3 regions of the Pseudoduganella sp. R-34 genome follow, and region 2 is predicted to be linked to each of the others. Evidence: predicted binding sites of a transcription regulator. Region 2 holds the regulator's gene; each other region holds the start of a gene.

Region 1 (10,526 bases), 2.6 Mb from region 2:
CTCAGGCTATGAAGATGACAGCAAATCCCTCTGCAATTCCGGATGAACCAGCGCCATCGAGACGGCGCCGTGTTCCCCCATTGTCGCTGGCCGCATGGAGGCAATTCATCAGCGTGGCAAAGCCGTACTGGCTTGGAGATGAAAAGAGGTCTGCCTGGGGCTTGCTGCTGCTGTTGATTGTGCTGATGCTTGCCGAAACCGAGCTTGCCGTGATGCTGAACAACCAGTCCGGCGAGATGACTTCGGCGCTGGCCGGTCGGGATGGCGACCGTTTCTGGCAGTCGGTGCGGGCTTGCCTGCTGATCCTGGTGTTTGCAGTGCCGATCTACGCCTTCTACTACTACATGCGGGACATGTTCGCCAACCAGTGGCGGCGCTGGCTCACCGGACGCTTCCTCGATGGCTATCTGCAGGGGCGCAAATACTACGAACTGACCTCGGAAGGCGAGATCGATAACCCGGACCAGCGTATCAGCGAAGATGTCAACACATTCACCGGCCGCTCGATCCATTTCCTGCTGATCTTTCTGGGCTCGATCATGCAGCTGGTGGCGTTTAGCGCGGTGCTATGGTCGATTTCGCATCTGCTGGTTGGCGTGCTGGCCGTGTACGCCCTGACGGGTACCGTGGTCGCGCTCTACGTCTTTGGCACGCCACTGATCCGTCTCAATTTCTCGCAATTGCGGCGCGAAGCGGATTTTCGCTTCGGCCTGATGCGTTTGCGTGAGAATGCCGAATCGATCGCCTTTTACCGGGGCGAGGCGCAAGAGCGTGCTTACCTCGACGGCAAATTCGACAAGCTGTTCCACAATTTCAGCAGGCTCATCAAGAAGCAGCGCACCCTGAATTTGTTCCAGCGCACGTTCAGCCAACTCACATTGGTGCTGCCCGGGGTGATCCTCGCCGAAGGCGTGCTTTCCGGCCAACTGGAAGTAGGGCGGGCAATCCAGGCGGCAGGCGCCTTTACTGCAGTGCTTGGCGCTGTGGGTGTGATCGTCGATAACTTTGAGAGCCTGAGCCGCTTCGTGGCGGGTACGGAGCGCCTGCAAACCCTGTCCAAGCTCGTGCTGCCGGTGGCGGAGGGCGAGGCAGTTAGCGGGAAAACACGTCCGCGGATCAGGATGCGGCCTGGCAAGCAGATCGCCGTCGATGCCCTGACGGTGTGTCCACCGCAGTCCGAGCGCGTACTCGTGAAAGACTTGTCTTTCGTCCTGGCGCCGGGCGATGCGCTGCTGATCACAGGCGATAGCGGTTGCGGAAAAAGTTCGCTGTTGCGAGCAATCGCCGGCCTTTGGGATACCGGCAGCGGCCTGATTCATCATCCGCCGCTGAAAGAGTTTTTCTTCCTGCCACAGCAGCCTTACCTGCAGCAGGGCACGCTGCGCAGCCAGCTCATCTACCCGAGCGTGCAGACGCGGCTGAGCGATGAGCAACTGCTGGAGATCCTGGTGCAAGTCCACCTGCCGCAGCTCGCCGAGCGTGTCGGCGGGCTCGATGCGGTACAGGATTGGGAGAAACTGCTATCGATGGGGGAGCAGCAGCGGCTCGCCTTTGGCCGTGTGCTGGTGCATGAACCAAGCATCGTGATCCTGGACGAAGCGACCAGCGCGCTCGACAGCGGCAATGAGGCTTCACTCTACAAAAGCCTGCGTGAAAGCGGAGCTACCCTGATCAGCATTGCCCACCGGGCAGCCGTCATGCATCACCATACGCATGTGCTGCACTTGAAAGGCGACGGCGGATGGGAATTGCGTGAGGTGGCTCACGCGCTTTCAACGTCCCCGGGAACCCGATGAATGCGGATGATCTGGAAGTTGTACTGCTCGGCAGCTAACGGGGTGTCAGTGCTGCTTGCCTGTTGCTGCCGTAGGTAGTCGCTCACCAGCATGGCTGCACCTTGCTCCGTCAGCACGCCAGCCGCCTTTGCCTGTATCTGATGCTCAGACCGGTCGGCATTCCGGTAGGCAATTACCCAAGTTGACACCTGCTTTTCTTCCTGCTGTTCTTGTAAGGGAATCGCGTATGTTATCAAAGTCGAACGCGTACTAGCGCCCGCCTGGCGGCTGCCGTTCATCATATTTCCCAAGTGCAAAGTTTGATGTCGTAAAATTTAACACATCCCTCGTAACAGATTTTGCTAACTCAGCATAATCAAGTACTTATCTCGTAGGCATGATTGATGCTTCGGTCAGCTTGTAGTTTTCTCAACCTAAATATGGAGCGCGATATGAAAGCTAATACGCTGTTCAAGTCTTGCCTGCTGGCCTGCTCCGTTCTGGCGGGTGCTCAAGCGATTGCCGGTCCTGGCACCGTAAACAGTATCGAATTTAGCTTCATGAACTACAGTAACACCGCTTCACAGTCTTTCAGCAGTTTGCCGTTGACGAGTTTCGACAATACGCCGTCGGTCTCGCCGATCTCCATCCCGACGCCACAGGAAATCCATCCGGTCGTTGAGGTATTCATCCCTTCGATGCCGGTCCAGACCACTGCACCTGAAGTTATTGCGGTGGTGGATTTGCCGCAAGCGCCAGCGGCCATCCCTGAGCCAGGCACCGCCGCCTTGCTGGGCTTGGGCTGTGCCTTGCTCTTCCTGCGTCGCCGTGGGGGATTCCATGCATAACTCGCGGAGTTTTCCGGCGCTTGCCCTGGCCTTGCTGCTGGCGGCTTGCGGTGGCGGCGGTGGCTCGGGGGGCGCGCCGGTAGTGTCTCCTGCTCCAACCACGCAGACGCCATCGCCTACCGAAGGCAATATCGTCACGTCGGTTCCGGCGCCGACTTACGCGGCTGGCAGCGGCAACCTGAGCATCTTCAACGCCATCAATGCCTTGCGCAGCAAGATCGGTTCCGGGTTGCTGGCCCAGAGCCTGTTGCTGGACAAGTCGGCGGGCGCGCACTGGAGCTACATCAACCAGAACGGCATCAGCGAACTGCATGGCGAAACGGCGGGCAAGCCTGGGTACACAGGCGTTCGCGCGGGGGACCGGATTGCCGCGGCGGGCTATACCGCCTCGGTCTCGGGGGAGGCGATCTTCAGCACAGTCGGTACGGACAAATACATGACCTGTGTTGCGGAGTGGGCCAATTCGGTTTATCACGCGGCCCTGCTGTTTGCCAGCACCATCGACATCGGTGTAGCGGCAAACAACTTCAACCCGGCGGAGGGCGCGTCGACCCTGTGCGTGGTGGACGTTGCGACGAGTACAACGCAAACGGCGCAGTTGCCGGGCGCGGGCAGTATTCGCGCATATCCCTACGCAAACCAGGCGGACGTGCCTTTTGTCTTCTTCAATCGCACCGAAACGCCAACGCCTGTGCCGGACCTGGTCGAAGCGGGCACGCCCGTAACGGTCAGTTTCGAAACCAGGGGCATGGCAGTGACGGCGCCGATTGCGATCAGCCAGTTCACGCTGACGCCTGCGGGCGGCACGGCAGTCGAAGCGCGCATCCTGGTGAACAAGGGAGGCAAGCTGGGCCCGGTCATCGCGAGCAATGGTCCTGCGCTGACGGATGACGGGAACATGCAAGGTTTCACCGCAACGCTGGTGCCGGTGCTGCGGCTGAAGGCCGCTACCGCCTACAACGTGGCGCTGATCGCTGTCGTGGATGGAAAGACCATCAACAAGTCCTGGACGTTCACAACCGCCGCACAGTAATGCTTGTACCGAGGGCCGGCAATCCTGTGCGGAATGCCGGCCCATTTCATTTACTTCGGGCGCGGCGATCGCACGCCTTTGTCGGGCCGGGCCAGGGTGCCTGAGCGCAGCATGCGCACGGCATGCCCGACGGCGCGCGCGACGTTGCGGACTTCTTGCTTGAGGGCTTCGTCCTTGTCCATCGCATCGTGGCTAGTGGCGTAAGGCTCGTAATAGCCAAGGTAGCGGTCAAGCCGGGCCTGCGCGCCGGCATCGATCAACTCCATCCAATCGAGCCAGTCGGAGAGATTGCGCCGCAGGCTTTCCACGCCGGCGACGTCGCCATGCACCACAAGGCCATAGGCGCGCCCGGCCAGGTGTTTGGGGTAGGGCCAGCCGGCCAGCTCCAGGGCCTTAGCTTCCTCGGGCTTCTTGCCATGGGTGCTGGTCGGGTCGGGATTGCCGCCGTCTGCGCATACCAGGCGATCGATCATCAGCTTCAGCACGGAAGGCGCCTGGTACCAGTACACCGGCGTAAAGATGATGACACCGTGCGCGGACACCCACTTTTCATATATATCGTTCATCCAGTCATTGACCTGGCCAAGGCCGTGATTGGGGTAGCAGCTGCAGGGCCAGTGGCAAAGCGGCATGGCGGTGGAAACGCAGCCCTTGCACGGATGGATGCGCAATTCAAACTCGGAGGTCAGGCGGCTCAGGTCCAGGACGTCGGTATCGATTCCTTCGCTGGCCAGCGTGGCCTCCGCCAGCTTGAGCATGCGCCAGGTTTTCGACATTTCGCCGGGGCAGGTGCCGTCATTCCGCGCGGCGCCGCAGATCAACAGGACGCGTGAAGGCGTGGCAGGATCTTTCTGTCGCTGTTCGGCTGCTTGCAGGCGGGCAGCAGCGGCCTTCCATTCAACTGACAGCTCGTAGCCAGGATCGGCATATCCCGACCCGGCCGGTTCCGTCACCGGCGCCTTGCGGCTGTCGCTGAAATCTTGCCACGCCACTTCCTCCAGCTTCGCCACCTCGTCGCGCAGTCTGTCGAAGCGCGGGTCGGCAAAATTGCGCGTAAAGCGCAGGTGGAACTCGGCGCGTTCCAGCTTGGCGGGGGCCTGGCCCTTGCGGACTTCAGTCATGTTTGTCTCCCATACACGGGCAATGTGCCATGGCAGGATCAGCGGGTCAGTTCGACAGCGAACGCAAGGTCAGCGGAAACTTGATCTGGATTAAGGTTGAGGCGGGGGCGGGAGGGCTAGGATTGAAGCATGGCAAAGAAGTTTCCAATCATTCCCTTGCACCCGGAGCGGGTCTGCTGGGGTTGCGACAAGTACTGTCCCGCTGACAGCCTGGCGTGCGGCAACGGTTCCGAGCGAACCCAGCATCCATCGGAGCTGTTTGGACCCGACTGGATGGAGTGGGAATCGCCCCTCCTGGAACCTCAGCCGGAAGCCAAGGCGAAGAAGAGCATCTGACGCGGGCCTAATCAGGCAGCTTGTAAGAAAACGAGACCGGGAACTTGCGCTGCGTGCCCGGCGGGAATACCGTCGTGTGTTTCAAGGTCCGGGCAACCGCTTCGTCATACGCCTGGTCGCTGGATGACTGGGTTCTCTGCACGTTGATGACTTTGCCCATCCCGTCCAGCTCGATGTCGAAACTCACTTTCAGCACTCCTGACCCTTTGCCCGGGTCTGGTACATAGAAGATCTGTCGCCGAACTGCTTCCAGCTGCTCCTCGGTGGGCGGCGTCTCTTCCGGGGCGATCTGCAGCGTCCTGGCGGCTTGCAGTTCTTCGCGCATGGCCTGGTTGACCGCGTTCTGGTAGGCGACCGGGTCGGCTTGGCCCGTCGTGGAGGTATAGCTTGGTCCGTGGCTGCCGCTGGTAAGAAGCGCGGCGCATCCTTTCACCAGCAGGATGATCATGAAAGTGATCTGCCAGCCCGACCAGCTCCAGCCCGACTTGCCGCTGCTTTCCACAGGAGCTTCGCCAAGCGGAACGGCGCCCGTTGTGCCGTTGCGCGCGATCTCGGCCTGCGCTGCCTGGTGCCATTTCTGCAGGATCTCGCGATCGATGATGATTGAGAACCAGTGATAGAAGCGGTCCGTCAGCTGATGGAACAGAATCAGGTCGTCCCTCGCCGCGACGCGTTCGGGATTTGGCGTATTGCGGACCGTCTGGATCAACTGTTTGACGGTCCCCATGGCGTGTGCCGACATCGATTCATACAGTTTCCACTGGTCTATGGCACGGTCCACCATGGCGCCGGCCTCGCCAAACTGCTGGATGCGGCGGCTGTCGCGTGCCCAATCCAGTACTTCACTGGCGGCGACGAACAAGGTTTCGTGCCCGGGCTTCCAGCCGGTGGCCAGGAGATGGGCAATGCGTGCCTCGAAGATGGTGCGCGCAGTCAGATTGAGCAGGCTGTCGTGTGATAGCGATGCCTGCAGCGCTTCCCGCCAGCGGGACTGGTGCCTGCTCTCGTTTTTCGACACCAGTTCCTGTGCGCTGGACTGGAATTGTGTGAAAGCCTGGTCGGCGAGTTGGTATGGATCGTCGGGAGCCGGCTGCGCGACAATGACGGGCTCGGTTTCGGGGGCGGCGGCCAGCGGGGGGCCCACGTCGTCGACGCCGGCGGGAGCCGCTGCCTGGCGCTCGACTTGCAGGTGCGCTTGCCATTGAAGTGCTACTTCATAGGCCTGGCGAAGTTCCTGGAAACCGTCCGGGTCAGCCTCCTGGTCGATCTTTTTCAGCTCGCGCGCATAAGCACGGCGAATATCCTTGGCGTCCGCGCCGGCATCGAGTCCAAGCCGGAGCAGGAAGGGGAAAGTGTCGCGCATGCTAGGAATCCAGGTTCAGGAAACTCTGGTGCTCGAAGTATTCCAGCGCTTCGTTGAAGGTGCGGGCGGCCTGGCGCGAAACCCGCATGTCCTGCGCCTCCAGCGCGCGCTCGAACTGCATGATCTGGCGGCCCAGGTGTTCGCGGGCTTCGCCGCGCAATTGCTGGTACAGGCGTTCGCCGCGGGCCAGCATGGTGCGGAATTCGATGCGCTCGCGCGGGTGGATCTTCAGCTCGGACAAGGCGGCGAAGCGTTCCTTGATTTCTTCCTGGGTCAGCATGCCTGGATTACCTTCGATCACCAGGGCGTGGGTCTGCTTGGTCAGGAGCACCGTCGCTTCCACTTGCAGCAAGCCGTTGGCGTCGTAGGTGAAGCGCACGTCCACGCCGTTGTTCTGGCCGGGCACCTGCGAAATCGGTACTTCGATGGTTCCGAGCTCGATATTGTCGCGGGCCATGCGCGCTTCACCCTGGAAGACGTTGATGCGCAAGGCAGTTTGCCGGTCGCTGGTCGGATGGTAGTTCTTGACCTTGCTGACCGGGACCACGGTGTTGCGTTCGATGACCGGATCGAAGTGGCCGTGCGAATACTGGTCGCCACCCAGGTGCATCGATACCTCGACGCCCAGCGAGTAGGGAGCCACGTCGGTCATGACCACTTCGTCCAGGGCGGCATCGTTCATTTTCAGGCCGGCTTGCACGGCCGCGCCCAGCGCTACCACTTCATCCGGATTGATGTCGCAGGATGGGAATCGGCCAAACATGCGTGCCACCATGCGGCGCACGATCGGCATGCGCGTGGCGCCGCCGGCCAGCACGATGTTATCCAGGCTGGCAGTCTGCAGGTTGGCGTCACGCAGTGCGCGCTCGACCGGCGAGCGCAGGCGAGCCAGCAAGGGCGCGGTGATGCGTTCGAGGCCTGCCTCGTCCAGCGGCATGGAATAGGTGATGCCGGCGTGGTTGGTCTGCAGCAGCGCTTCCGGCGCTTCGCTGAGCTTGCGTTTGGCCTGCTCGGCTTGCGCCACCAGGCTTTGCATGAACCGGCCGTCCTGCTTCAGTTCGACGGGAATGGAAGCCTGCTTGAAGAACTCGTCGATCAGCAGGTTGACGAAGTCTTCGCCGCCCAGGAAGTTGTCGCCGGCGGAGGCCCGCACTTCCATCACGCCCTCAAACAGGTCGAGTACGGAAACGTCAAAGGTCCCGCCGCCCAGGTCGAACACCAGGAACTGGGTCTCCTTGCCGCGCTGGTGAATGCCGTAGGCGAGGGCGGCGGCTGTCGGTTCGTTCAGGAGGCGTTCGACCTTGAGGCCTGCCAACTGGCCTGCGGCGCGGGTTGCCTTGCGCTGCGCGTCGGAAAAATAGGCCGGAACGGTGATGATCGCTTCGGTGATTGGCTGGCCGAGGGCCGCTTCTGCATCCTCTTTCAAGGCGCGCAGGATCAGCGCCGACAGTTCCTCGGCGCGGAAGTTGCGCCCGCCGAGCGTGAACTGCTTGTTGCTGCCCATATGGCGCTTGAAGACGGAAGCGCTGTTGGTGGGGTGGGTCTGCAGGCGCTCGCGCGCCGCCTTGCCGATCAGGATGGTGCCGTCTTCGTCAACGCTGACGCAGGACGGGGTGAGGAACTCCCCCAGGCTGTTGGGGATCAACCGTGGCTCGCCGTTGTGCCAGGCGGCGATGAGGCTATTGGTGGTGCCGAGGTCGATGCCGACGATCATTTGCTGCTCCGATGTAAATTTCACAAAAGAGTAGCCTAGCATTTATTTCTGAATGAGAAAAGTCGTTGCCTTTTATGAAGGCTTCGGCGCCATAGATTAGTCATGAAAGCGACAGTCCGCCCGATTGCCAGAATCTGTGGCAAGCCGCCTGATCGAGGCCTAAAATATTGTCGCATTACGAGAAAGGAGGAAATCATGGCTAATCTGAGGCGTTACGATCCATTGACTGAGCTGGCCCGTTTCGATCCCTTCCGCAACTTTGAAGACCTGTTCCGCGACTTCAGGATGGCAAACATCACGCGCGAAGGAGAGGGGCAACAGCCGATCCGCATCGACGTGCACGAAAATGAATCCTCGTACACCGTTCGAGCCGACGTGCCGGGCGTGAACAAGGACGACATCAAGGTCGACATTTCCGGCAACCGCGTGACGATCGCCGCCGAGACCAAGCGGGTCGAGGAGGAAAAGCAGGGCGGTACCGTTGTGCGGAGCGAACGCTATTTCGGCGAGCAGTATCGCAGCTTTACCCTGGAACACGATATTGATGACAGCCGGGCCACCGCCAAGTGCGAAGGCGGCGTGCTGGAGCTGACTTTGCCGAAAAAGGCCAAGCAGGGTAGCCGCAAGCTGGAAATCCATTAAACCCTGACCGGCAAGGTCAGGATGAAACTGGTGCCCTCTCCGAGGGCACTTTTTACGTCTATGCGCCCGCCGAGCAAGCCATACACGATGTTGTAGACGATGTTGAGCCCAAGGCCGGAGCCGCCGCGTCCCAATTTGGTGGTGAAGAAGGGATCGTAGATCTTGCCCATGTTTTCGGGAGCGATGCCGATGCCGTTGTCGCGTACCGAGATCGCTACCGAGTCCGTGCCGATGGCGTCGGCCGTGATGACGATTTCGCCATGCTCCTTGCCTTCAAAGGCATGGATCAATCCATTGTTGACGAGGTTGATGAGCACCTGGCCGAATGGTCCCGGGTAGCTGGCCATGACGATCCCGCGCGGAATGGCGTGGCTGACCCGGATGCCGGACTTCTTAAACGTCGGCATCAGCACCAGCAGGATTTCTGATACCAGTTCATCCAGCTGGAATTCACGGCTTTGCGAAGTCGCCCGGTCGACGGCAACCTGCTTGAAGCTCGACACCAGGTCCACCGCACGATGAAGGTTGCGCAGCACGATCTGGCTGCCGTTGTTGACGTCGCCAAGATAGGCGGCGAGTGCGGAGCGCTTGACGCCGGATTCCACCGCGGAGGCAAAGGCCGTGGTCTGGTCCAGCAGGGTGCTGACGGCCAGCAGGCTGTTTCCGATAGGCGTATTCAATTCGTGCGCCACGCCGGCAACCAGAGAACCCAGCGCCGCCAGCTTTTCGCTGCGCACCAGCTCCTCTTGCGCGCGCTGGAGGCTGCCGAGGGAATCGGCCAGTTCGCGGTTGGTGTCGGCGATCTGGCGGGTGCGCACATTGACCAGGTCTTCGAGTTCCAGTTCGCTGCGCTTGCGGTCCGTGATGTCGGTGGAGACGCCGCCCAGCGCCCAGATATGGCCGAATTCATCGATCAGGGGGAATTTCTCTGATATATACGTGCGTGGGCCGCCCACTGTGCCGCCGGAGGTTTCTTCATGGCTGGAGGCCCGCCCGCTCGCCAACACTGCGCGGTCAGCCTGGCGGATCGAATGCGCCATGTCTCGGCTGAACAGCACTTCGTCGGTATTCCCGAGTGGCTCAGGCGACCCGGGAGGCAGCAGCATGCGGAAGCTGTGGTTGACCATCAGGTAGCGGCCGTCGAGGTCTTTGACGTAGATCACCGCTGAGGACTTCTCGACGATGTTGGTGAGCAGGGCCTGGCTACGGCGCAGGGCTGCATCGCGCGCTGCGATGGTGGCGAGCATGGCGTTGAAGGCCGTGGCCAGCCGGCCGACTTCGTCTCGGCTGCTGACCGGCGAGCGCAGGTCGAAGCGCTGCTCGCGCGTGACGCGGTCGGCGACGGCAGACAGCGCGAGCAGCGGCTGCGTGACCAGCCGGCGTGAACTGAAGGCATACAGGATGCCGCCAAACGACAGGGTGAGCAGCACCACGCCGAGCACCAGGCCGTACTGGCGCAGTCGCTCCAGCACCGACGGCAGGTGGTAAATGGTCGCCAGGTAGCCGACCAGCTCGCGCTCGAACCGGATGGGGGATAGCGTCGCCAATGCGTAACCGTCGAAGCGATGCCCTTCGCGTTCCAGTTCCTGCGACCATTCGCACCTTTCGGAGGGATCGCGGTTGAAGTGGCTAAACACGCGTTTGTCGGCAGTGAACAGGCAGGCCTGGGTAATCTCGGGACTGCTGCGCAAGGC
Region 2 (10,526 bases):
GCTGTGACCCTGTCGCTGGTCGACGTGGATGACGATATCCGCACCGTGATGGAAAAGCTGGGCGTCGATTTCGCCGACTTTCCCAACCTGGTGTTCGTGCCGGACACGGAGAGCCTGGCCTTCGAGATCGAACCGGGCCAGGCGCCCAAGCCCTGCCTTGGCATGTTCGACGCACGGAAGCACGGGCCGCAGTTCCCGCAGCCTGGCATGCGCCTGCAAAGCGTGGGCGTGGTACCGCTGCTGCGCAACAAGCGGCTGATTGGCTCGCTGAACCTGGGCAGCGCCGACCCGACGCGTTTCTCGCCGAGCCTGGGCACCGATTTCATCGAGCATATGGCCTCCATCATCGCCATCTGCCTGGAGAACGTGATCTCCAACGAAATGCTGAAGTACATGGGGCTGACCGATGCGCTGACTGGCGTGTTCAACCGCCGCTACGTCGATCGCCGCCTGCTCGAAGAAATTGCCCGCGCACGCCGGCAGTCCTATCCGGTGTCGTTCATGTACATCGACATCGACCATTTCAAGCGCGTCAACGATACAGTCGGCCACGGCGGCGGCGATGAAGTGCTGCGCGAAGTGGCCAACCGCATCAAGGCGGAGCTGCGGCTGTCGGACGCGCTGGCGCGCTTTGGCGGCGAGGAATTCGTGGTGCTGCTGATCGATGCTGACCTGGAGAGCGCGACCTATGTGGGCGAACGCATCCGCGCCGGCATCGCGGCCAGCATGATCGAGCTGTCGCACGGCGTGAAGGTGTCGATCACGGCTTCGGTCGGCGTGTCCAGCCTGGCGCAGGTGCCTGGTGACGTGTCGCCGGAAGAGCAGGCGACGCAACTGATCGAACAGGCCGACGAAGCGCTGTACCAGGCCAAGGAAGGCGGCCGCAACCGAGTGATCCGCTACGCTGCGTAGAACCGGCAACCCGGTGTCTGACCCGCAGGGTCAGACACTGACTTACCGGTTTTCAAGCCAGCAGGTCGTTTTCCGCACGCGCCACTTCCTCGGCCGTGCCGCGCAGTACCACCACGTCGCCGGCTTCCAGCGTGGTGCCAGCATCTGCATCCAGCCGCACTGTTCCGCGACGGATGGCGGAAATTTCGGCGCCGGTGCCATCCAGCCCCAGGTCCTTCACGCATTTGCCGATGCAGGAAGCCTGCTCGCCCAGCGGCACCGAGTGCAGGCGCACCATTTCCGACTCTTCGCCGCTGTCGCTGGCGCCGTGGAAATAGCCGCGCAGCGAAGCGTAGCGCTCTTCGCGGGCGCGCTGCACGCGGTGCACCACGCGCCGCAGCGGCACGCCCAGCATCACCAGCGCGTGCGATGCCAGCATCAGAGAGCCTTCCATCAGTTCCGGCACCACTTCGGCGGCGCCGGCTTCCTTCAGGCGGTCCAGGTCCGAATCGTCGTGCGAGCGCACGATCACCGGCAGCTCCGGCGCCAGCTCGTGCACCAGGTGCAGCACCCGCAGCGCCGAAGGCGTCGAGGCGTAAGTGATCACCACCGCCGAAGCGCGCTTGATGCCGGCTGCCACCAGCGACTCGCGCCGCGCCGCGTCGCCGTAGGACACGTTGGCGCCGGCGGCTTGCGCCTCCTGCACCCGCAGCGGGTCCAGGTCCAGCGCCTGGTAAGGAATCTTCTCTTCGGTCAGCAAGGTCGCCAGCGACTGGCCCGAGCGGCCGAAGCCGGCCACGATCACGTGCTTCTGCACCGACATCGTGCGCGCTGCGATATTGGTCAGGTTCAGCGACTGCATCATCCACTCGTTGGCGGAGAACTTCAGCACGATCTTGTCCGACTGCGCGATCAGGAAAGGCGCCAGCAGCATCGACAGCACCATCGAGGCCAGCACCACCTGCACCACGAAGGGGTCGACCAGCTTCATGCCGCCCACCACGTTCAGCAGGACGAAGCCGAATTCACCCGCCTGCGCCAGCGCCAGGCCGGTGCGCATGGCAGTCGAGGTGGAGGCGCCGAACAGTCGCGCCAGGCCCGCGATCAGGGCAAACTTCAGCAGCACGGGCCCGGTGAGCAGCACCAGTACCAGCCACCAGTTTTCCAGCACCACGCGCGCGTTCAGCAGCATGCCGACGGTGATGAAGAACAGGCCCAGCAGCACGTCGCGGAAGGGCTTGATGTCTTCCTCCACCTGGTGCTTGTACTCGGTCTCGGAGATCAGCATGCCAGCCACGAAGGCGCCCAGCGCCATCGACAGGCCGGCCTGTTCCGTGATCCAGGCCGCGCCCAGCGTCACCAGCAGCAGGTTGAGCATGAACAGCTCCTGCGAGCGGCGCAGCACGACAATGGTGAACCACTTGCGCATCACTTTCTGGCCGACAAACAGCAGCAGGAGCAGCACCACGGCCGCCTTCAGCCCGGCCAGGCCCAGGGTCTTGGGCAAGTCGGCCGGATTCTGCGCCAGGGCCGGGATCAGGATCAGCAGCGGCACCACCGCCAGGTCCTGGAACAGCAGGATGCCGATGATCTTGCGTCCATGCTCGCTCTCCAGCTCCAGGCGTTCCGTGAGCAATTTGACTACAATGGCGGTCGACGACATCGCCAGCGCGCCGCCCAGTGCGAACGAAGCTTGCCAGCCCAGCTGGATCGAGGGCGGCAGCAGGAAGTGGATGAGCCAGCCGAACAGCATGGTGGCGGCAATGGTGAGGCCGACCTGCGCCATGCCCAGCCCGAACACGATCGAGCGCATGGCCATCAGCTTGGGCAGGGAAAACTCGAGCCCGATCGAGAACATCAGGAACACCACCCCGAACTCGCCCAGCAACTCCGTCGCGTGGCTTTGCTCGGCCAGCCCCATGGCATGGGGGCCCAGCAGGATGCCGACAGCCAGGTAGCCCAGCATCGGCGGCAGGTGCATCATGCGGAAGGCGACCACGCCAAGGACGGCGCTGCCGAGGAGGAGGAGGGTCAGTTCAAGAGGGGAGAACATCCGTTGTTTGTTTTGTCTGGCAAGTTTTTTGCTTATCTAATTCGGCTATACTTCGGGCATGAGTTTAACCCATGAAAAAACAATGCTGAAATCTTTTGATGCCAAGACCGCAACACGTGCCCTGGAACTGGCGCGCGAGGCCCTGCAGATCGAAACGGACGCACTGGCAGCGCTGAATGCGCGTCTGGCCACCGACGAAACTGTAGGCCGGGCGGTGTCCTTGTTGCTTCAATGCAAAGGGCGCGTCGTGGTGTCCGGCATCGGCAAGTCCGGCCACATCGGCCGCAAGATTGCGGCGACGCTGGCCTCGACCGGCACCCCGGCCTTGTTCGTGCACCCGGCCGAAGCGGCGCACGGCGACCTGGGCATGGTGACGCCGGAAGACGTGGTGATCGCCATTTCGTATTCCGGCGAAGCAGCCGAACTGATGGCCATCCTGCCCGTGGTCAAGCGCATGGGCGGCCACGTGATCGCCATGACCGGCAAGCCGGCGTCGAGCCTGGCCAGGCTGGCCGACGTGCACCTGGACGTGTCCGTGGCCAAGGAGGCATGCCCGATGAACCTGGCGCCGACCGCTTCCACCACCGTCACGCTGGCGCTGGGCGATGCGATCGCGGTGGCGCTGCTGGACCTGCGCGGCTTCAAGGAAGAGGATTTTGCCCGTTCCCACCCTGGCGGCGCCCTCGGCCGCCGCTTGCTGACGCATGTGCGCGACATCATGCGCAAGGATGGCGCCATCCCGGCCGTGGGCCTGGAAACGCGGCTGCCCGATGCTCTGCTGGAAATCACCCAGAAGGGCATGGGCATGACCGCCATCGTCGACGCGGCCAACAAGCCGGTCGGGGTCTTCACCGACGGCGACCTGCGCCGCATGATCGAAAAAGTCCAGGACTTCAGCAAGGTCGTCATCAAGGACGTGATGCACCTGAACCCGCGCACCATCGGCCCCGACCAGCTGGCGGTGGACGCCGTGGCGGTGATGGAAGAATTCCGCATCAACCAGATGCTGGTGGTGGATGCCGACGGCACGCTGGTTGGCGCTCTGCACATCCACGACCTGACCCGCGCCAAGGTGATCTGATGACGCTCGAACGCGAAGACCTGCTTGCCCGTGCAGCCAGGGTGCGCCTGTTCATCTTCGACGTGGACGGTGTGCTGACCGACGGCAGCCTGACGTATGGCGCCGACGGTGAAATGGTCAAGACTTTCAATGTGCACGACGGCCTGGGCATCAAGCTGCTGCAGGAAGCGGGCATCAAGACCGCGATCATCAGCGCCCGGCGCACGCCGATCGTGCTGGCACGCGCCAAGGACCTGGGCATCGATTACGTGCACCAGGGCGGCCACGACAAGCTGACCCCGTTCAAGGCCTTGCTGGCCGACCTGGGGCTGGCGGAAGAGCAGGTTGCCTTCATCGGCGACGACGTGGTGGACCTGCCGCTGTTGAGCCGTGTGGGCTTTGCGGTCAGCGTGCCGAATGGCCGCAAGGAGGCGCACGATCGCTCCCACTACATTACCGAAGCTGCGGGCGGCCGCGGCGCGGTGCGCGAGGCCTGCGAATTCGTGCTGCGCGCCAGCGGCAGCTATGACCGCGTGATGGCCCAGTTCCTGGTGTAAGGGCAAGCGATGCGTAACCAGAGGACCGCCCACCGCTTCCGCCTGTCGATCGGCATGATCTTCGTGCTGCTGGCGGCGCTTGGCAGCTTCTACCTGCTCGAGCTGCTGAACCGCGCGGACGAACAGATGCAGGCCGACAAGCGCATGAACGAGCCGGATTACATCATCCATAACTTCTCCTTCGTGCGCATGACCAAGGATGGCAAGCCAAGCTATATCATTGCCGGCGACAAGCTGACCCACCGCCCGGTCGACGATTCGTCCGAGATCGACAATCCGCGCGTGCACAGCCTGGCCGGCGAGAAGCCGCCGATGGAGATCGTGGCGAATACGGCGCGCGTGGACGACGCCAACAGCCGCGTCACCCTGAACGGCAGCGTGACGATCGACCGCGCGGCATCGCCGCAATCGCAACTGCTGCACCTGGAATCGGACAAGCTGGTGATCTTCCCGGACGAAGACCGCATGGAAACCGATCATCCGGTGAAGCTGCGGCTGGGGGATACGACTGCTGCGGCCAACAGCATGCGCGCCAATAATGCGACGCGCGAAATGCACCTGGCCGGCAACGGCACGCTGCAGATTCCGCCCAAGGCCGCGGACCAATAACTGAGGAATGAACATGAAACGACTACTCTTGTCGGCAGCCTTGCTGCTGGGAGTCGCCGCTCCGGCGCTGGCCGAGAAAGCCGACTCCTACAAGCCGACCAACATCAGCTACGGCTCGATGGACATCGACGACGTCAAGCAGGTCACCATCCTGCTGGGCGGCGTCAAGCTGACCCGCGGCACCCTGACCATGACGGCCGAGCGCGCCTACGTCAAGCAGACGCCGGAGGGCTTCCAGCAAGTGACGCTGTTTGGCGACGGCAAGAAAGCCACCTTCCGCCAGAAGCGCGACGGCGCCGGCGACCAGTGGGTGGAAGGCGATGCCGACCGCATCGAGTATGAGGAACAGGTTGAACTGGTGAAGATGTTCAACAAGGCCACCATCCGCCGCCTGGAAGGCGGCAAGCAGAACGATGAAGTGCAGGGTGAGTTCATTTCTTACGACAGCCGCAAGGAATTTTTCAGCGTGCGCAATTCGGCCAGCGGGGAGAGCAAGCCCGGCGGCGGTCGCGGCACCATGGTGATCCAGCCGACCCGTACCGAACCCCCAGCGACGCCGACGGAGAAGAAGTAAGCATGCAAGCAAATAACTGCGCCAGCACGCTGGTCGTGCGCGGCCTCCAGAAAACCTATGGCAAGCGCCAGGTGGTGCACGACGTTTCGCTGCAAGTCGATTGCGGTGAAGTGGTCGGCCTGCTCGGTCCCAACGGTGCCGGCAAGACTACCTCTTTCTACATGATCGTCGGCCTGGTGGCTTCCGATGCAGGCACCATCGATATCGGCGGCACCGACGTGTCGAGCCTGCCGATCCACAAGCGCGCCACGCTGGGCCTGTCCTACCTGCCGCAGGAAGCTTCGGTGTTCCGCAAGCTGACGGTGGAAGAAAACATCCGTGCCGTGCTGGAACTGCAGAAGGTGGACGGCAAGCCTCTGCCCAAGGCGGAAATCAAGCAGCGCCTGGAATCGCTGCTGGCCGACTTGCAAATCGAGAAGCTGCGCGAGAACCCGGCCCTGTCGCTGTCGGGTGGCGAGCGCCGCCGCGTGGAAATTGCGCGCGCCCTGGCCACCAACCCGCGCTTCGTGCTGCTGGACGAACCGTTTGCCGGCGTGGATCCGATCGCCGTGATCGAAATCCAACGTATTGTGCGTTTCCTGAAGGAGCGCAATATCGGTGTGCTGATCACCGACCATAATGTGCGTGAGACCCTCGGCATTTGCGACCGCGCCTACATCATCAACCAGGGCGCCGTGCTGGCCTCGGGCCGCCCGGACGACATCATTGCCAACGAATCCGTTCGCCGCGTCTACCTCGGCGAACACTTCCGCATGTAAACGAAGGCCATGAAACAAACACTGCAACTGCGAACCTCGCAACACCTGGCGCTGACGCCGCAGCTGCAACAATCCATCCGCCTGCTGCAGCTGTCCACGCTGGAGCTGCACCAGGAGTTGGAACAGCTGCTTGGCGACAATCCCATGCTGGAGCGCCTTGACGACCCGCTCGACCACTCGGTACGGCTGCTGGCCGATGGCGCCATCAGCCAGGGCAACGGCAATGGCACCGAAGCTCCCGCCACGCCTTCGGCTGAAGGCCCGCAAGGCGAGGGCGGCGAAGCCCCGGCCGCTGCCGGCGAAAGCGATACCTATGAAGGCGGCGACCATGAAGCCGGCAACGGCAGCGACGACGCCGACTGGAGCGCCAGCGCCGGCAGCAAATCCGCCGACGACGAAGACAGCCGCCCGCAACTGGAAGCTTCCGGCTGCACGCTGCGCGAACACCTGCTCGAGCAGATGCGCGTCACCGTGCAGGAGCCGCGCGACCGCGCGCTGATGGAACTGATCATCGATGCGCTGGACGAGAACGGCTACCTGGAAGAGCCGCTGGAAGAAATCCACGAGCGCCTGCCGCCCGAGCTGGAAATCGAACTGGACGACCTGCGCTGCAGCCTGGTGCTGCTGCAAAGCTTCGATCCGCCCGGCGTCGCCGCACGCAATGCCTCCGAATGCCTGGCGCTGCAGATCAGGCGCATGCCCGGCGTGCCGCTGGTGACGCGCCGCATGGCGCTGACCATCGTCGAGAAGCACCTGACCTGGTTCGCCCAGCGCGAGTTCACCAAGCTGAAGAAAGCGCTCGACTGCGACGATGAAGACTTGCGCGAAGCACAGTGCGTGATCCGCCAGTGCAACCCGCATCCGGGCGCCGAATTTGCGTCAGGCGAGTCAGACTACGTGGTGCCGGACGTGATCGTGAAAAAGGGCCGCGGCGGCTGGATCGTCACCCTGAACAACGACGTGGTGCCGCGCCTGCGCGTGAACGCGCTGTATGCCAACCTGCTCAAGCAAGGCAAGAGCGAGTCGCAGATGAATGGCCAGCTGCAGGAGGCCAAGTGGTTGATCAAGAATATGCGCCAGCGCTTCGACACGATCCTGCGCGTCGCGGAAGCGATAGTAGAAAGACAAAAGAACTTTTTCAGTCATGGCGCAGTGGCCATGAGACCCCTTGTGTTGCGTGAAATTGCTGATACACTGGGACTACACGAGAGCACTATTTCTCGCGTAACAACTCAAAAATATATGCTCACCCCGCATGGCATGTTTGAGTTGAAATATTTCTTTGGTAGCCACGTCGCGACCGAAGCCGGGGGGGAGGCTTCCTCGACTGCGATACGGGCACTGATCGTGCAATTGACAGGAGCAGAAGACCCGAAAAATCCTTTATCCGACAGTAAGATTGCGGACATGCTGGGTGAACAAGGCATGGTGATTGCGCGACGGACTGTTGCCAAATATCGAGAAGCGTTGAAGATCCCTCCAGTTAGCCTCCGCAAATCGTTGTAGTGCAGTGCATGGGTTCCTCTGTGCGTTTCGGCGTGCACGAACTCGAGAGCGACATCATCTTTAGGAGTGTGTATGAATCTCACCATCAGTGGACATCATGTCGAAGTGACCCCAGCCATTCGCGAGTACGTGCAGAACAAGCTGGAACGAGTCAAGCGCCATTTCGATCAAGTAATCGATATTGCTGTCATCCTGACTGTAGATAACCTCACCGAGAAAGAGAAACGCCAGAAAGCCGAAATCAACCTGCGCATGTCTGGCAAAACTGTTTACGTCGAAAGCCTGTCGCAAGACCTTTACGCCGCCATCGATACCCTGATTGATAAACTGGATCGCCAGGTCATGAAATACAAGGACCGTGTGCAGAACCACAGTCATGCGGCCATCAAGCATTTCCCGGATACGTATGAGGCACCACCCACCGCCATGTAAAGGACTGGCCGTGCAGCACACCAAAGGGCGCAATTGGCGCCCTTTTTTGCGACCAGTGTGCGTTAGAATATTTGCATGAGCGAACACGTACACACCCAACTCTCCAACGGTACCGGCTTCATCACGCTGGACCGCCCCAAGACCCTCAATTCACTGTCCCTCGACATGGTGCGCGCGATGACGCAGGCGCTGCTGGCATGGCGCGACGATGCGTCGGTGGCGGCGGTCGTGGTGCGCAGCAGCAGCGAACGCGCGCTGTGCGCAGGCGGCGATATCCGCTTCTTCCACGACGTCGGCCGCGGCAATACGCAAGGCGGCAGCGCGCTGCTGGAAGACTTCTTCACCGAAGAATATGCGCTGAACCATTTAATCCATTTCTACCCCAAGCCTTATGTGGCGCTGATGGATGGCGTGGTGATGGGCGGCGGCATGGGCATCGCGCAGGGCGGGCCGGAGTGCGGCGTGCGCATCGTCACGGGCCGTACCAGGATGGCGATGCCCGAGGTGAACATCGGCCTGTTTCCCGACGTGGGCAGCAGTCACTTCCTGTCGCATGCGCCGGGCCAGCTTGGCATGTGGCTCGGCCTCACCGGGCTGACGGTCGGCGCCGCGGATGCGCTCTACCTCGACCTGGCTGACTACTTCGTGCCGGAAACTGAACTGGCCGGACTGGCCAAGCTGTTCGAGTCGACGCCCGGCAAATCGTTGCGCGATGCTGTCGCGGTCTTTGCCTGCCCGCACAACGCCTTCGCCGGCGACAGCGAACTGGAAGCGCAGCGTGCCCTGATCGATCAGCATTTCTCGGCGGGCTCGGTACCCGCCATCATGGATTCGCTGCGAGGCGACAGCACGCCTTTCGCGCAGAAATCGCTGAAGGCAATGGAATTGCGCTCGCCGCTGATGATGAGCGTGACCCACGAGCTGCTGAAGCGCGGCGCGTCGCTGGGCGTGTCCGACTGCTTGCGCATGGAGCGCAACCTGGTGCGCCGCAACTTCGAACACGGCGAGATTTTCGAGGGCGTACGCGCCCTGGTGATCGACAAGGACAACCAGCCGCAGTGGAATCCCGCAACGCTGGCCGAAGTGACGCCCGCCATGGTGGAGCGCTTCTTCGAACCATGCTGGCCGGCCTGGGCGCACCCCTTGCGCCACCTCGCATGAGGGATCTGGACCGGATCGACCGGGGCATCCTGAATATCCTGCAAGAAGATGCCAGCACGCCGTTGCGCGAGATCGCGGAGCGCGTGCATTCGTCGGTCGCGACCTGCCAGCGCCGCATCGAAAGGCTGCGCAACGACGGCGTGCTGGTCAAGGCTGTCGCGCTGGTTGACCGCGCGCTTGCCGGGCGGCCCCTGACGGTATTCGTGTCGGTCGAACTGGAGAAGCAGAATACCGACATCCTCAAGCAGTTCGAGCACCGCATGCGTTCCGAGCCCGAGGTGATGTCCTGCTACGAAGTGGCCGGCGAGTTCGACTTCCACCTGATCGTCACGGTGGAGTCGATGGAAGAGTACAGCGCCTTCACACGGCGCGTTTTCACCTCGCACCACAACGTCATCAACGTCAAGAGCCTGTTCGCGATGAACTGCTCCAAGTTCGAGACCAAGCTGACGCTGTAGTCACGGCTCGCAGCTGTAGCGCAAGCTGTCGTCCAGCGCGAGCGGCAGCACCAGCGTATGGAACTTGCGGGCGTTGGCATCGGCGCACAGCTTGGCGCGCGCTGCGGGATCGCTGCTGTATGGCGCAGCATACTCCGCATTGAATACCGGCTTGCCGCTGGCGATGAAAGCCTGGTAGCCCTCGCATTCGGCGAACTCATGGCATTGTTCGTTGACGGCGAAATCGAAATCGCCTACCAGGTCCTTCAACTGATCCGTATCGTTTTTCAATGCAATGGACATTCCCCGGTGGTGCGCTTCGCTTGCCAGGAATCGGTTGTAATCGAGCTGCGTGGCGGCGGTAAGGGCGAAGCCGCTGTTGTTCGCATAGCCGTCCACGTTGTCTGCTTCAACGCCATTGCATCCCTTGGAGACTGCCAGGTCCAACCGCGCAAGCATGATCTTCCGCACAGTTGCCGAGCGCGTGT
Region 3 (10,526 bases), 1.0 Mb from region 2:
ATTAAGAGGCGTCGCAAACGGAGTGCCATTGGCAGCGTTGTCGGATACGGCAATTTTAGCGGCGTCAGCAGCAGCAATTGCTTCCGTCACCCGAGAACGAACGGCGTAGTCTTGATATGCGGGCAAGGCGAGTGCCGCCAGAATACCGATGATCGCCACGACGATCATCAGTTCGATCAAGGTAAAACCCTGCTGTACTTGCTTTCTGTATTGTGCGAATTTCATATTTTTCCGGCTGAGTATTAAAAACGAGAGCACTCGAAGTTTCACTTCACACAAAATATTGAGCAATGAGCGTGCCAGGGCCCGGGCGCATAAAAAATGCCCGCAAGAAGCGGGCATTTTTTTAACGGACCAAAGGATAACAAATCTGACAGCCCGACTGGGAAACCTGGCCGGAATGCCTGGTTAATTAAAGCAGTGCGGCAGCAGTGGTTTGGCGGCAGTTTGCCGGTACGTATTTAAATACGTCCGCCGAGTTCACGCTGCAAGCCCACACGATCTGGTTAGCTGGAGGCGTACCCGCGGTCAGCGCGGTGCCAACTGCACCGTCAAACGGGGTCATCTTAATCGTAACAGAACCTGCGCGGGCGGTGGTCACGACGGTGATAACGCCGTTAGCGTCGATGGCAGGTACAGTTGCAATATTCTGAGTGGTTTGGCCGGCGTTGAAACCGGTCGCGAATGCAGTACCGTTAGCAGCGTTGTCCGCTACGGTAACTTTAGCCGCATCAGCGGCAACGATTGCTTCTGACACGCGGGAACGAACGGTGTAGTCCTGGTATGCAGGCAGTGCTACAGCCGCCAGGATACCAATGATCGCCACGACGATCATCAGTTCGATCAGAGTAAAACCTTGCTGTGCTTGCTTTTTATACTGTGCGAATTTCATGATTGTCTCCTGTTGAGGGGTCAAGAGCCACACTGGCCCAAAAGTCTTACTGCACACGGCATATCGAGCAATCAGCGTACCAAGACAAATGGACAATGTTTCTGCCATTTTTTGGCGAGATTCAGGCATTTGGAGTTCCGTGGCGCAGGTAAATGCTATGCCACCAATTTGGCGTGGCACGACAACCGGCGTGTCATGGGCGTTGGCATGGTCCTGGGTTGTGCCATGTTTGCCACCAGGCCAAGCTTCAAACTGATCATTGGGCTGCGGAGACACATATCAGGTATCCCCGGATCATCTAGCAGGCCACACAGATCTCATCAGGGGGCGCCGTCAGCACAGAGCGCAGAGCCTGCACTGTTGAGGGCATAAATAAAATGCCCGCAAAAAGCGAGCATTTTTTGTGGTCGGGCCAGAAAATATTGAATTTGACAGCCCGACCGGCAAAGCCTGCTGAAATGCTTTGCCAATTACAGCAGAGCAGTAGCAGCAGCTTGGCGGCAGTTTGCTGGCACGTACTTAAATTTTGCGGCCGCACTCACGCTGCAGGCCCACACGATTTGGTTGGCTGGAGGAGTACCTGCAACCAGCGCAGTACCGACAGCGCCATCAAACGGGGTCATTTTGATCGTCAGATCACCTGCGCGAGTAGTAGTCACGACGGTAATAACGCCGGTTGCTGTGGTGACGACAGGTGGAGTTGCAATGTTTTGCGTTGCGACACCTGGATTCAGGCCGGTGGCAAACGGAGTGCCGTTGGAAGCGTTGTCGGCGACGGTAATCTTAGCGGCATCTGCAGCAACAATGGCTTCCGATACGCGGGAGCGAACGGTGTAGTCCTGGTATGCGGGCAGTGCTACAGCCGCCAGGATACCAATGATTGCCACAACGATCATCAGTTCGATCAGGGTAAAACCTTGCTGTGCTTGCTTTTTATACTGCGCGAATTTCATTTTCTTTCCTGTTGAGTGTTAAGAGCCAAACTGGCTCAAAGTATTGCTGCGCTTGCATACTATACAATAATCGTGCCAAGGCAACATGATGGTGTTTTTGCCATTCTTTGGCAATAATTTCATGTCTCGAGCAAATGGCGCACGTAATTAGTGTGCCATTATTCGCATCCTGCACGACAGCCAGCTGATGACAAGGGTTTTGACACAGCATTCAGGTGTGCCATAGTGGCTTACTACCTCAGCCACCTCTTCGCTATTCGAGAGAAATGTTTGCTGGCAACTACAGATGAAGAATGAACGTTTTGGCGCAGATTCGCCATTGGATGCCGAAAATACGATACGCGACAGGAAGTAAAAGAACGAGGAAGACGATTCCTCTGGTGCCAACGGCATCAAAAGTGCCAGCACACTCTAGCTGGCGCTGCCCCGCCACGGTGCCAAGGCGGTGGCGATCAAGACGGAAGGGCAGCAGACGGCGCTGATCGACACGGTCCTTGTATTAAATTGCAAAAAATGCCTTGCAAAAGGGAGGCGTCCATATGCCGTCCATGCTCGACGCCCCCATGAAAAATGCCCGCGAAAAGCGGGCATTTTTAGTCATCTGGGTAGAGGATAATAAATCCTCATAGACCGATGTTTCGCTGATTACAGCAGAGCAGTAGCAGCAGCTTGGCGGCAGTTTGCTGGCACGTATTTAAATTTAGGAGCCGAATCGACGCTGCAAGCCCACACGATTTGGTTGGCTGGAGGAGTGCCTGCAACCAGGGCGGTACCGACAGCGCCGTCAAACGGGGTCATTTTGATCGTCAGATCGCCTGCACGAGTAGTAGTCACGACGGTAATAACGCCGGTTGCTGCGGTGATGGCAGGTGGAGTTGCAATGTTTTGCGTTGCGACACCTGGATTCAGGCCGGTGGCAAACGGAGTGCCGTTGGAAGCGTTGTCGGCGACGGTAATCTTAGCGGCATCTGCAGCAACAATGGCTTCCGATACGCGGGAGCGAACGGTGTAGTCCTGGTATGCTGGCAGTGCTACAGCCGCCAGGATACCGATGATTGCCACAACGATCATCAGTTCGATCAGGGTGAAACCTTGTTGCGCTTGCTTCTTATATTGTGCGAATTTCATATTCTCTCCTATTGAGTGTTGAGAGCCACTTTGGCTCAAAGTTTTTGCTGCACACCGCATATCAAGCAATGAGCGTGCCAGGGGAGTTTAGGCGATGTTTTGGTCATTTTTTGGCAATACTTCTGGTATCCGACGCCTGTGGCGCAGGCAAATGCCGTGCCAACATGTGGCAACCAGCGTATCATTAGAGCTTGGCACGGCCATTTGGTGTGCCATGATATCCTGAGTTTCGTCTGCAACGTTCGCTGGCAAACCTGACTAAAGATGAGGAATGAATCAACAAATCAAAATTAGCACCGCAATCACGTTGACGGGCTGGAGCAAGCGCACTTTTTGGCGCAGATTTGCTGATGGTTCGGTGGAACGGGGTGCCGAACACGTGAAAGTAAACGAAATATCGACAGTTGTGCTCGATTCGATACTTCCACACCTGTCAGTAACGCTCACCGCCGAGGACTTGCAACTTGTACTGGAAGCAGACGCAGGACACCCGCTGGCGCAGTGCGATCTGGCCCTATTGTTTCGTGGCTTAGAGAAGCACAAGGAGGCGTTGTACTGGCTTGAACTCGCGATCAAGCAGGGCGATGTGAGCGCTATGCACTGGATGGGCCGGTCTTATGTTGAGGGCACAGGTGTTCTCAAGGATGAATATATCGGATTGATGTGGATTGCGAAGGCTGCAGCTGGCGGCCACGCAGTATCGCAGGCCCAAGTTTCCGGCTTGATTAATGGCGCAATTGCAAAGCGCAGCGAGTGACACCACCGTCCCTGCATGGGTCCCAGGTTGTGATTTAGCATTTCTGAAATATAATTAATTTCAGACAACTTGCCAGGAATCGCGTGGACTTCCAGTCTTTGAATTGCCCCCAGTGTGGCGGCATACTCCCGCGCCAGGCGATCTGGCGCACCGTCGCCTGCCCGTATTGCGACGCCACCGTCACCCGCTCCGATTCCATCGTCGACGTGGCGCGCTATCACGAAGCGCTCCATCGCTTCCAGAACGACCCGGCCGGCCAGGATGTCCGCTGCGGCGAACGGCGCTACCGCACCATCCGCCACTTATATATAGGCGCCAGCGCGCGCGTCATGCTGGCTCGGCGCTGCGGGCGGCTGGGCGAACACGTGGTGCTGAAATACGCCGACGCGGTCAAGCTGGGGCGCGAGCGCGACATCCTGCGCCAACTGCAGGCGGACACCTCGCCGGGCTCCGCATATTTCTCGCAGCGCCTGCCCGAGTCGGTCGCACTGGGCCCGGACGGCAATGGCGGCACGGTACACGTACTGCGCCATCCACCGGGCTATTGGGGCAGCCTGGCCGAAGTCCACCGGCTTAATGGAACCGGTCTTGATGCGCGCCATGTGGTCTGGATGTGGCGCCGCGTACTTGAAGCGCTGGCGCACGTGCACAGCATCGGCTGGAGCCACGGCGCGGTGAGCCTGGAACATATGCTGGTGCACCCTGCCGACCATGGCGTGTTCATGATCGGCTGGTCAGGCGCGAAGCGGGCTGGCGACCAGTCGCGCGACTTGGTGCAGTCGGCGTGGAGCATGCGCGCCCTTCTCGCCGGCCAGCGTGCTGGAGACGACGCGCCAGCCTTGCCAGCGTCGGTACCGGCGCCATTGGCGCAGCTGCTGCAGCGCGCCTGTTCCGACGCCAGATGGTTGCGGGCGCAAGGCGCAGCAGGCTTGCACTACGAAGTCACCAGCGCAGCGGCAGCCGCTTTCGGCCCGCCGCGCTTCCTGCATTTTCACCCAACACCCTAAACGTATCCAAAGGAGCCAAATTGGGACACGGTAACTACTCCTTCGCAGCCCACGCTGCCCTGGTCGCCGATCGCGCATCCGCGTCGCGCACCGAAGTATTCCAGCAACGGGCCTGCCATCCCCTGATGAACCCCAAGGGCATCAAGATGCGCGAGTCGCGCGATAATCCCGATCATCCGAATTCGCTGGGCATTGTGTTCGCGCTCGACGTCACCGGTTCGATGGGCGACATCCCGCAGCAGCTGGCGACGAAAGAGCTGCCGACCTTCATGCGCTTACTGATGGCTTGCGGCGTCCCGGACCCGCAAATCCAGTTCATGGCAATCGGCGATGCGGTATCCGACCATGCGCCTCTGCAGGTCGGCCAGTTCGAATCGACCGCGGAATTGATGGACCAGTGGCTGACCTGGAGCTATATCGAAGGCGGCGGGGGCGGCTCGGGCGAGGAGAGCTATGAACTGGCCTTCTACATGGCGGCCCAGCACACCGACCTCGATTGCTGGGCCAAGCGCCGCAAGAAAGGCTACTTGTTCCTGACCGGCGATGAACTGCCCTACCCTGCGGTGTCGCGCCACCAGGTCGAAGCACTGGTCGGCGACCGCCTTGACCAGGACTTGCCGATCGAAGAGGTGATCGCAGCCGCTTCCGAGACTTTCCACTTGTTCTTCCTGATTCCCGACCTGCAGCGCCGCCAGCGATGCGAAGCGCGCTGGCGCGAGCTGCTGGGCGACCATGTGATCTGCATGGAAGCGCCGCAAGATGCCTGCGCAGTTGCCGCCTCCATCGTGGCCCTGACCGAAGGCGCGTTGCCGAAGCTGGACTCCTTGCCAGGCGTTCTGTCCGGCGAAGGCATTGACGGCGGCCGCGTGTCCGCTATCGTCCGCGCCTTGCGCCCGTATGCAGCCCTGCTGGATAAGGGCACGGCGCATGACTTTCCGGTGTCGTCGCCGGCCGTGGCGCTTGGCGAACGTCCTTGGTGGAGGCGTCTGTTTGGTTGAGGGCAGGATTGTATCGGTCATCGGACTAGCCTTTGGCGACTGCGGCAAAGGCTTGTTCACGGATTACCTTTGCCGTGCCAGGTCAGCGCACACGGTAGTTCGCTTCAACGGCGGCGCGCAGGCCGGGCATAACGTAGTCTTGCCTGACGGCCGCCATCACACCTTCTCCCAGTTCGGCGCCGGCACGTTCAATCCCGGCGTTGCGACCGTCTTGTCCGCGCCAGTCGTGGTCCATCCGACCGCGTTGCTGGTCGAGGAAAACTACCTGCAGCGCGCGGGCATCGGCGATGCGCTGGACCGCCTGCTCATCGATGCCCGCTGCCTCGTCACCACGCCATACCACGAGGCAGCCGGCCGCCTGCGCGAACGCGCGCGCGGCGCTGCGGCACACGGAAGCTGTGGTGTAGGCTTCGGCGAAACGGTGGGCCATGCACTGGCCCAGCCCGAACAGGCGATTCGCTATGGCGACTTGCTGCATCACTCACGCGTCCGCAACAAGCTGGAAGCCATGCGCCACTACCTGCGCGCTGCGCTGCCCGCCCGCGCGGCGGCGCTGGACCGTCAAGACGCGGCAATCCTGGATGATCCAGGTTTCGGGCTGCTGTGGCTCGAACACGTACAACGCCTTATCGCCAAGGTAGCGCCCTTCGCGCCCGAACAGGTCGCCGCACAACTAGCGCGTCCCGGCTGCATTGTGATGGAAGGCGCCCAGGGAATGCTGCTCGATGAATGGCATGGCTTCCATCCGCATACGACATGGAGCAGCACCGGCCCCGTTGCCGCCGAAGCCGCTCTGGCTGGCTACGGCGTCTCTGAACGCATCAGGCATTTCGGAGCAATGCGCAGCTACCTCACCCGCCACGGCCAAGGTCCCATGCCGACCGAAGACCAGGCGTTGCAAGCCCTGGCAGAACCGCATAACGCCGATAGCGGCTGGCAAGGCAGCTTCCGCCGCGGTCATCCAGACGCCGTCCTGCTGCGCTACGCGCTTGCCGCCGCCGGCCGCATCGAAGGCTTGCTGGTCAGCCACCTCGACGCTTTCCGGGGCGGGGCCGAACTGCGCTGGGCCCACAGCTACCAGCTGCACGGCCGTGAAATCCGCGACCTCCCCCTCTCCGGCCAGCCCGACCTGGCTCACCAGGAAACGCTGTGCGGGCAGCTGCGCGCTGCGAGCCCCAACTACGCCGACACGCTCATCGCCAACGCCGACGCATTCGTCGATGAACTGCAAAGCCTCACAAACCTGCCCGTCGTTATCGGCTCGCACGGCCCGACCTGGCAACACATTCAATTTAGAAAATAGGGCGCATTCCGACCGCATTGCCGCCTAAGCTGGCGGCATGGATACCTACCCCGTCATTGAATTCCGCCGCTACACGACTGTAGAAGGCGCGCAGGCAGCGTTCTCTCGCTATTTCGAAACCCTTTTCCCGGAAGCCTTCCAGCAGCTGGGCGCGCTGGCGCTCGGCCAGTTCACCGAGCGCGGCAACCCGAACAGCTTCCTCTGGATGCGCGGCTTCACCAGTTGGGAGCAGCGCGCCGCGGTCAACGCCGCGTTTTACTACGGCCCGGTGTGGAAGGAGCACAAAGCCACGCTGAACGGGCTGATGACCGACAGCGACAACGTGCTGCTGCTACGCCCTTTGCGCCCTGGCAGCGGCGTGCCCGTCATGCCCGCCGTCGATCCGGTGCTGGAAACCGAAGGCGCACAGGGCGAAGCGGTGGCGGTCCTCTGTACGGTGAAGCCCGGCCAGCTGGAGCGCTTTGCCGCACTGGCAGCGCCGGCCTTCGCGGCCTGGCGCGATGCCGGCTGGCGCGACGCCGGCACCCTGGTCACGCTCGACATGCCGAACAACTTCCCGCAATTGCCGGTGCGCGGCGATGGCCCGCACCTGGTCTGGCTGGGCAGCGCTGCGGCGGGCTGCCAGCCGCCAGCGCTGGAAGCACTCCCTGACACCGCCCACGACCTGCTGCGCGAAGCGCCCGAACGCATCCTGCTGCGGCCGACGCATCGATCGCGCTTGCGTTACCACACAAAAATTTAGGCGGCATCTGTTGTGCTACAGCATTTGTTTTGGGGATAGAATATCGAGAACGTTGCGAATATGGAAGAAGTCATGTCTGAGTTGAAAGAACTATCCACTTACAGCAAGGACACCCCGGTTGGCCTGCCTGCCATTGGCGGGCGCGCCGGCGTGTTCGTTCCGACCGACCTGTTCGACCTCGCGAATTCCACCACCATCCGCAAGGGTGCCGGCATTGTCGGCTTCGGCAATCCCGACGGCTCATTGACCATCTACTTCGAGGCCAACCGCTTTGACGAATCCTCCCTGCACAAATGGGAAAACAAGGCGCGCAAGGCATACGATCGCATGGTCGCCGTGGCGCCGACCGTTTCCAAAGCCAAGATGGATGCCCGGTTCCTGGAGCAGGTTGGCTATATCGACGGCGCCGGCATTACGCTGAAGGAGCCGGACCGCCTGAACGACTGGCTGAACCTGTCCAACGCCCTGGATACTGCGCCGGAGGCGCCTGTCGTGTTATGGGGTAAAAAATAGCGGACGAGCAATAGTCCTACAAAGGCATCGGCAGCTCTCCGATGCCTTTTTTGTTTGCACTTGATTAAGATGAGATCATAATCTTAGGCAGGAGCATCCCATGTCCCACCATCCATTTGCCAGCAGCGCTGTGCTGCTTAGCCTGGTGGCCTCTGCAACCTGGCTGCTGTGCTCGGCGGACGTGCTGACGCACATCCCCCTCTTCTTCCACTGATTACCAGCGACGGCCACGATAGCCGTGGCGATGGCGGTTGGTGAACAGGAAGTCAAAGCCAATTGTCACCGGCGGGTAAGCATACACCGGCGCTGGCGCATAGTAAGGCGCAGGCGCCACATAGACTGGCTGCGGCGCAACATACACAGGCTGCTGTTCAACATACACCGGCTCGCTCGAATAGGTCACCTGCGAACCGGAACGCGCAGCGGTACCGTTCGGCACCGGCGTCACCGAAACCGTCCGCCATTCATATGGATTGCTGGAGGCATAGCGCACCGGCTGTTGGGTGGCGCAACCGGCCAGGCCCAGGGCCAGCACCGGCAAGATCATCAAGGTTTTCATGGCATTCTCCTTCCCAGGATTCAACTATAGGGAAAAATCGCGCGCATGTCGCAGGTTTTACAAATGCTTACCGCGGGCAACTCAAATATACGGGATGTCGCAATTGTCGACCGCCTTGCCCGCCGCATCGACGCGCTGGGCACATAGCCGGTAAGTGATCCCATAATCCATGTCGACCCGGTACACCTTGCCATACGGCAGGGATACCGTCTCCTGCAACACGTGCTGGTAGCTCAGGGCCGGCACGTCGGCCGGCACCGCGATCGATGTATGGAAGTTGCGGCGGCGGTCTTGCTGGCGGCGGTGCACGTCGACGTTCAGCCCCAGGTCGAGCGTAATGCCGCCGCGCTCGAAGGCGTAGCGCGTGACGTTGCGCGAGGCAAGCAGCACGCCCCAGGCGCAAGGCAGGGCATCCGGGCAATGTTTGAGCTGGGCCAAGGGGAAGATTTCCTCGTTATTACTCAATTCCTGGAGCTGCCAGGCGGTGCGAGTACCGTCCAGCTTGCCGCTCGCCGCATTCGGCCAGGTCATGGAATTGACGACAACAACATACTGCTTGTTGCGCACCGGGTCATTCGGGTCGCGCCACATGGCGCAACCGGATAGCAAAATGCCGGCTAGTGGAACGAGAAACAGAACTTTCATACGGGCTATCCAGACGTAATACCCGCAGATTAACAAAAAACGGCCCACGAGGGGCCGTTTTCTTGTACAGGAACACCGGTCAGTCGAGCTTCCAGGCGTAGTCCACCTTGGTCCAGGTCTCGGCCGGCGCACCGTCCTTGGTGCCCGGCTTGAACTTGCAGGCGCTCAGCGCCTTCATTGCAGCCTTGTCCAGGTTCTTGAAGCCGGATGACTTGTCCAGCTTGGAATCCTTGACGTCGCCGTTTGCGGCAACCAGGAAGGACATGCTCACGGTGCCCTGCTCTTCATTCATCAGGGACGCTTTTGGATACTCAGCCTTGCAATTCTTGGCATCGAACGATGCTGGTACTTCGGCCGCGAAGGCCGATGCGCCCATTGCGAGCGCTGCAGTGATAACACTCAACTTGGTCATCATGATGTTCCCCTACCGAATGAGAAAAGAAATGATTTACAGGGACCAGACGTAGTCGACCTTGGTCCAGGTCTGGGCTACGGCGCCGTCCTTGGTGCCTGGTTTGAATTTGCAAGCGGTAATGGCCTTGACTGCCGCCTTGTCCAGGTTCTTGAAGCCGCTGGATTTATCCACTTTGGAATCCATCACCTCGCCCGAAGCCGAGATCAGGAAGGACATGGTGACCTGGCCCTGTTCCTCGTTCATCAAGGAAGCTTTCGGGTATTCAGCCTTGCAGTTCTTGGCATCGAATACTGCTGGGGTTTCGCCCGCGAATGCGGAAACGGAAACGATGGATGCTGCGATAAAACCAATCAGACGCTTGTTCATTTCAAATCCCAATCAAAATTTATAAAAGACTGCGGGTGTGTCCCCGATTATTAGAATTCTTCCCATTCGTCGCTGCCGGCGGTGGCGGCCACCACTTTCTTCGGTGCTGGCGCGCTCGCGGCATGCCGCTCGCCCGGCTTGGCGGGAGCCGCGCGTTTCGCCGGAGCCTTCGGCACCACGGCAACAGCGGTCTGGGTGACGGCCGGCTTGGCGGCGGTCAGCGCAAATTCGGTTTCAGCGTCCAGCTT

What was found. The regulator sigma-54, encoded in region 2, starts transcription at its own class of promoters, with help from an activator protein. The targets are predictions, from matches to a motif close to TGGCANGNAANCTGCTTT.
Region 1: the regulator sigma-54 is predicted to act here: its motif matches at 2,169-2,186, upstream of ACN9MW_RS16275 (PEP-CTERM sorting domain-containing protein).
Region 3: the regulator sigma-54 is predicted to act here: its motif matches at 3,036-3,053, upstream of ACN9MW_RS08850 (pilin).

The regions. Positions count from the first base shown of each region.
Region 1 covers NZ_CP184572.1:3,535,858-3,546,383, forward strand. The annotation lists gene ACN9MW_RS16265 (ABC transporter ATP-binding protein/permease) at 9-1,796, shown strand; gene ACN9MW_RS16270 (hypothetical protein) at 1,763-2,077, opposite strand; gene ACN9MW_RS16275 (PEP-CTERM sorting domain-containing protein) at 2,228-2,623, shown strand; gene ACN9MW_RS16280 (CAP domain-containing protein) at 2,616-3,656, shown strand; gene ACN9MW_RS16285 (flavodoxin family protein) at 3,707-4,777, opposite strand; gene ACN9MW_RS16290 (DUF3079 domain-containing protein) at 4,907-5,113, shown strand; gene ACN9MW_RS16295 (TonB C-terminal domain-containing protein) at 5,121-6,476, opposite strand; gene ACN9MW_RS16300 (molecular chaperone HscC) at 6,478-8,190, opposite strand; gene ACN9MW_RS16305 (Hsp20/alpha crystallin family protein) at 8,386-8,832, shown strand; gene ACN9MW_RS16310 (ATP-binding protein) at 8,829-10,526, opposite strand, start outside.
Region 2 covers NZ_CP184572.1:930,717-941,242, forward strand. The annotation lists gene ACN9MW_RS04365 (DUF484 family protein) at 1-912, shown strand, start outside; gene ACN9MW_RS04370 (cation:proton antiporter) at 965-2,944, opposite strand; gene ACN9MW_RS04375 (KpsF/GutQ family sugar-phosphate isomerase) at 3,027-4,025, shown strand; gene ACN9MW_RS04380 (KdsC family phosphatase) at 4,025-4,561, shown strand; gene lptC (LPS export ABC transporter periplasmic protein LptC) at 4,571-5,170, shown strand; gene lptA (lipopolysaccharide transport periplasmic protein LptA) at 5,184-5,744, shown strand; gene lptB (LPS export ABC transporter ATP-binding protein) at 5,747-6,502, shown strand; gene ACN9MW_RS04400 (RNA polymerase factor sigma-54) at 6,512-8,008, shown strand; gene hpf (ribosome hibernation-promoting factor, HPF/YfiA family) at 8,081-8,440, shown strand; gene ACN9MW_RS04410 (enoyl-CoA hydratase/isomerase family protein) at 8,516-9,601, shown strand; gene ACN9MW_RS04415 (Lrp/AsnC family transcriptional regulator) at 9,598-10,059, shown strand; gene ACN9MW_RS04420 (endo alpha-1,4 polygalactosaminidase) at 10,060-10,526, opposite strand, start outside.
Region 3 covers NZ_CP184572.1:1,926,059-1,936,584, reverse strand. The annotation lists gene ACN9MW_RS08865 (pilin) at 1-225, opposite strand, end outside; gene ACN9MW_RS08860 (pilin) at 413-892, opposite strand; gene ACN9MW_RS08855 (pilin) at 1,363-1,845, opposite strand; gene ACN9MW_RS08850 (pilin) at 2,491-2,973, opposite strand; gene ACN9MW_RS08845 (tetratricopeptide repeat protein) at 3,245-3,730, shown strand; gene ACN9MW_RS08840 (protein kinase family protein) at 3,814-4,737, shown strand; gene ACN9MW_RS08835 (VWA domain-containing protein) at 4,758-5,735, shown strand; gene ACN9MW_RS08830 (adenylosuccinate synthetase) at 5,788-7,038, shown strand; gene ACN9MW_RS08825 (NIPSNAP family protein) at 7,076-7,780, shown strand; gene ACN9MW_RS08820 (hypothetical protein) at 7,853-8,293, shown strand; gene ACN9MW_RS08815 (hypothetical protein) at 8,508-8,852, opposite strand; gene ACN9MW_RS08810 (hypothetical protein) at 8,934-9,497, opposite strand; gene ACN9MW_RS08805 (energy transducer TonB) at 9,577-9,909, opposite strand; gene ACN9MW_RS08800 (energy transducer TonB) at 9,946-10,278, opposite strand; gene ACN9MW_RS08795 (methyl-accepting chemotaxis protein) at 10,329-10,526, opposite strand, start outside.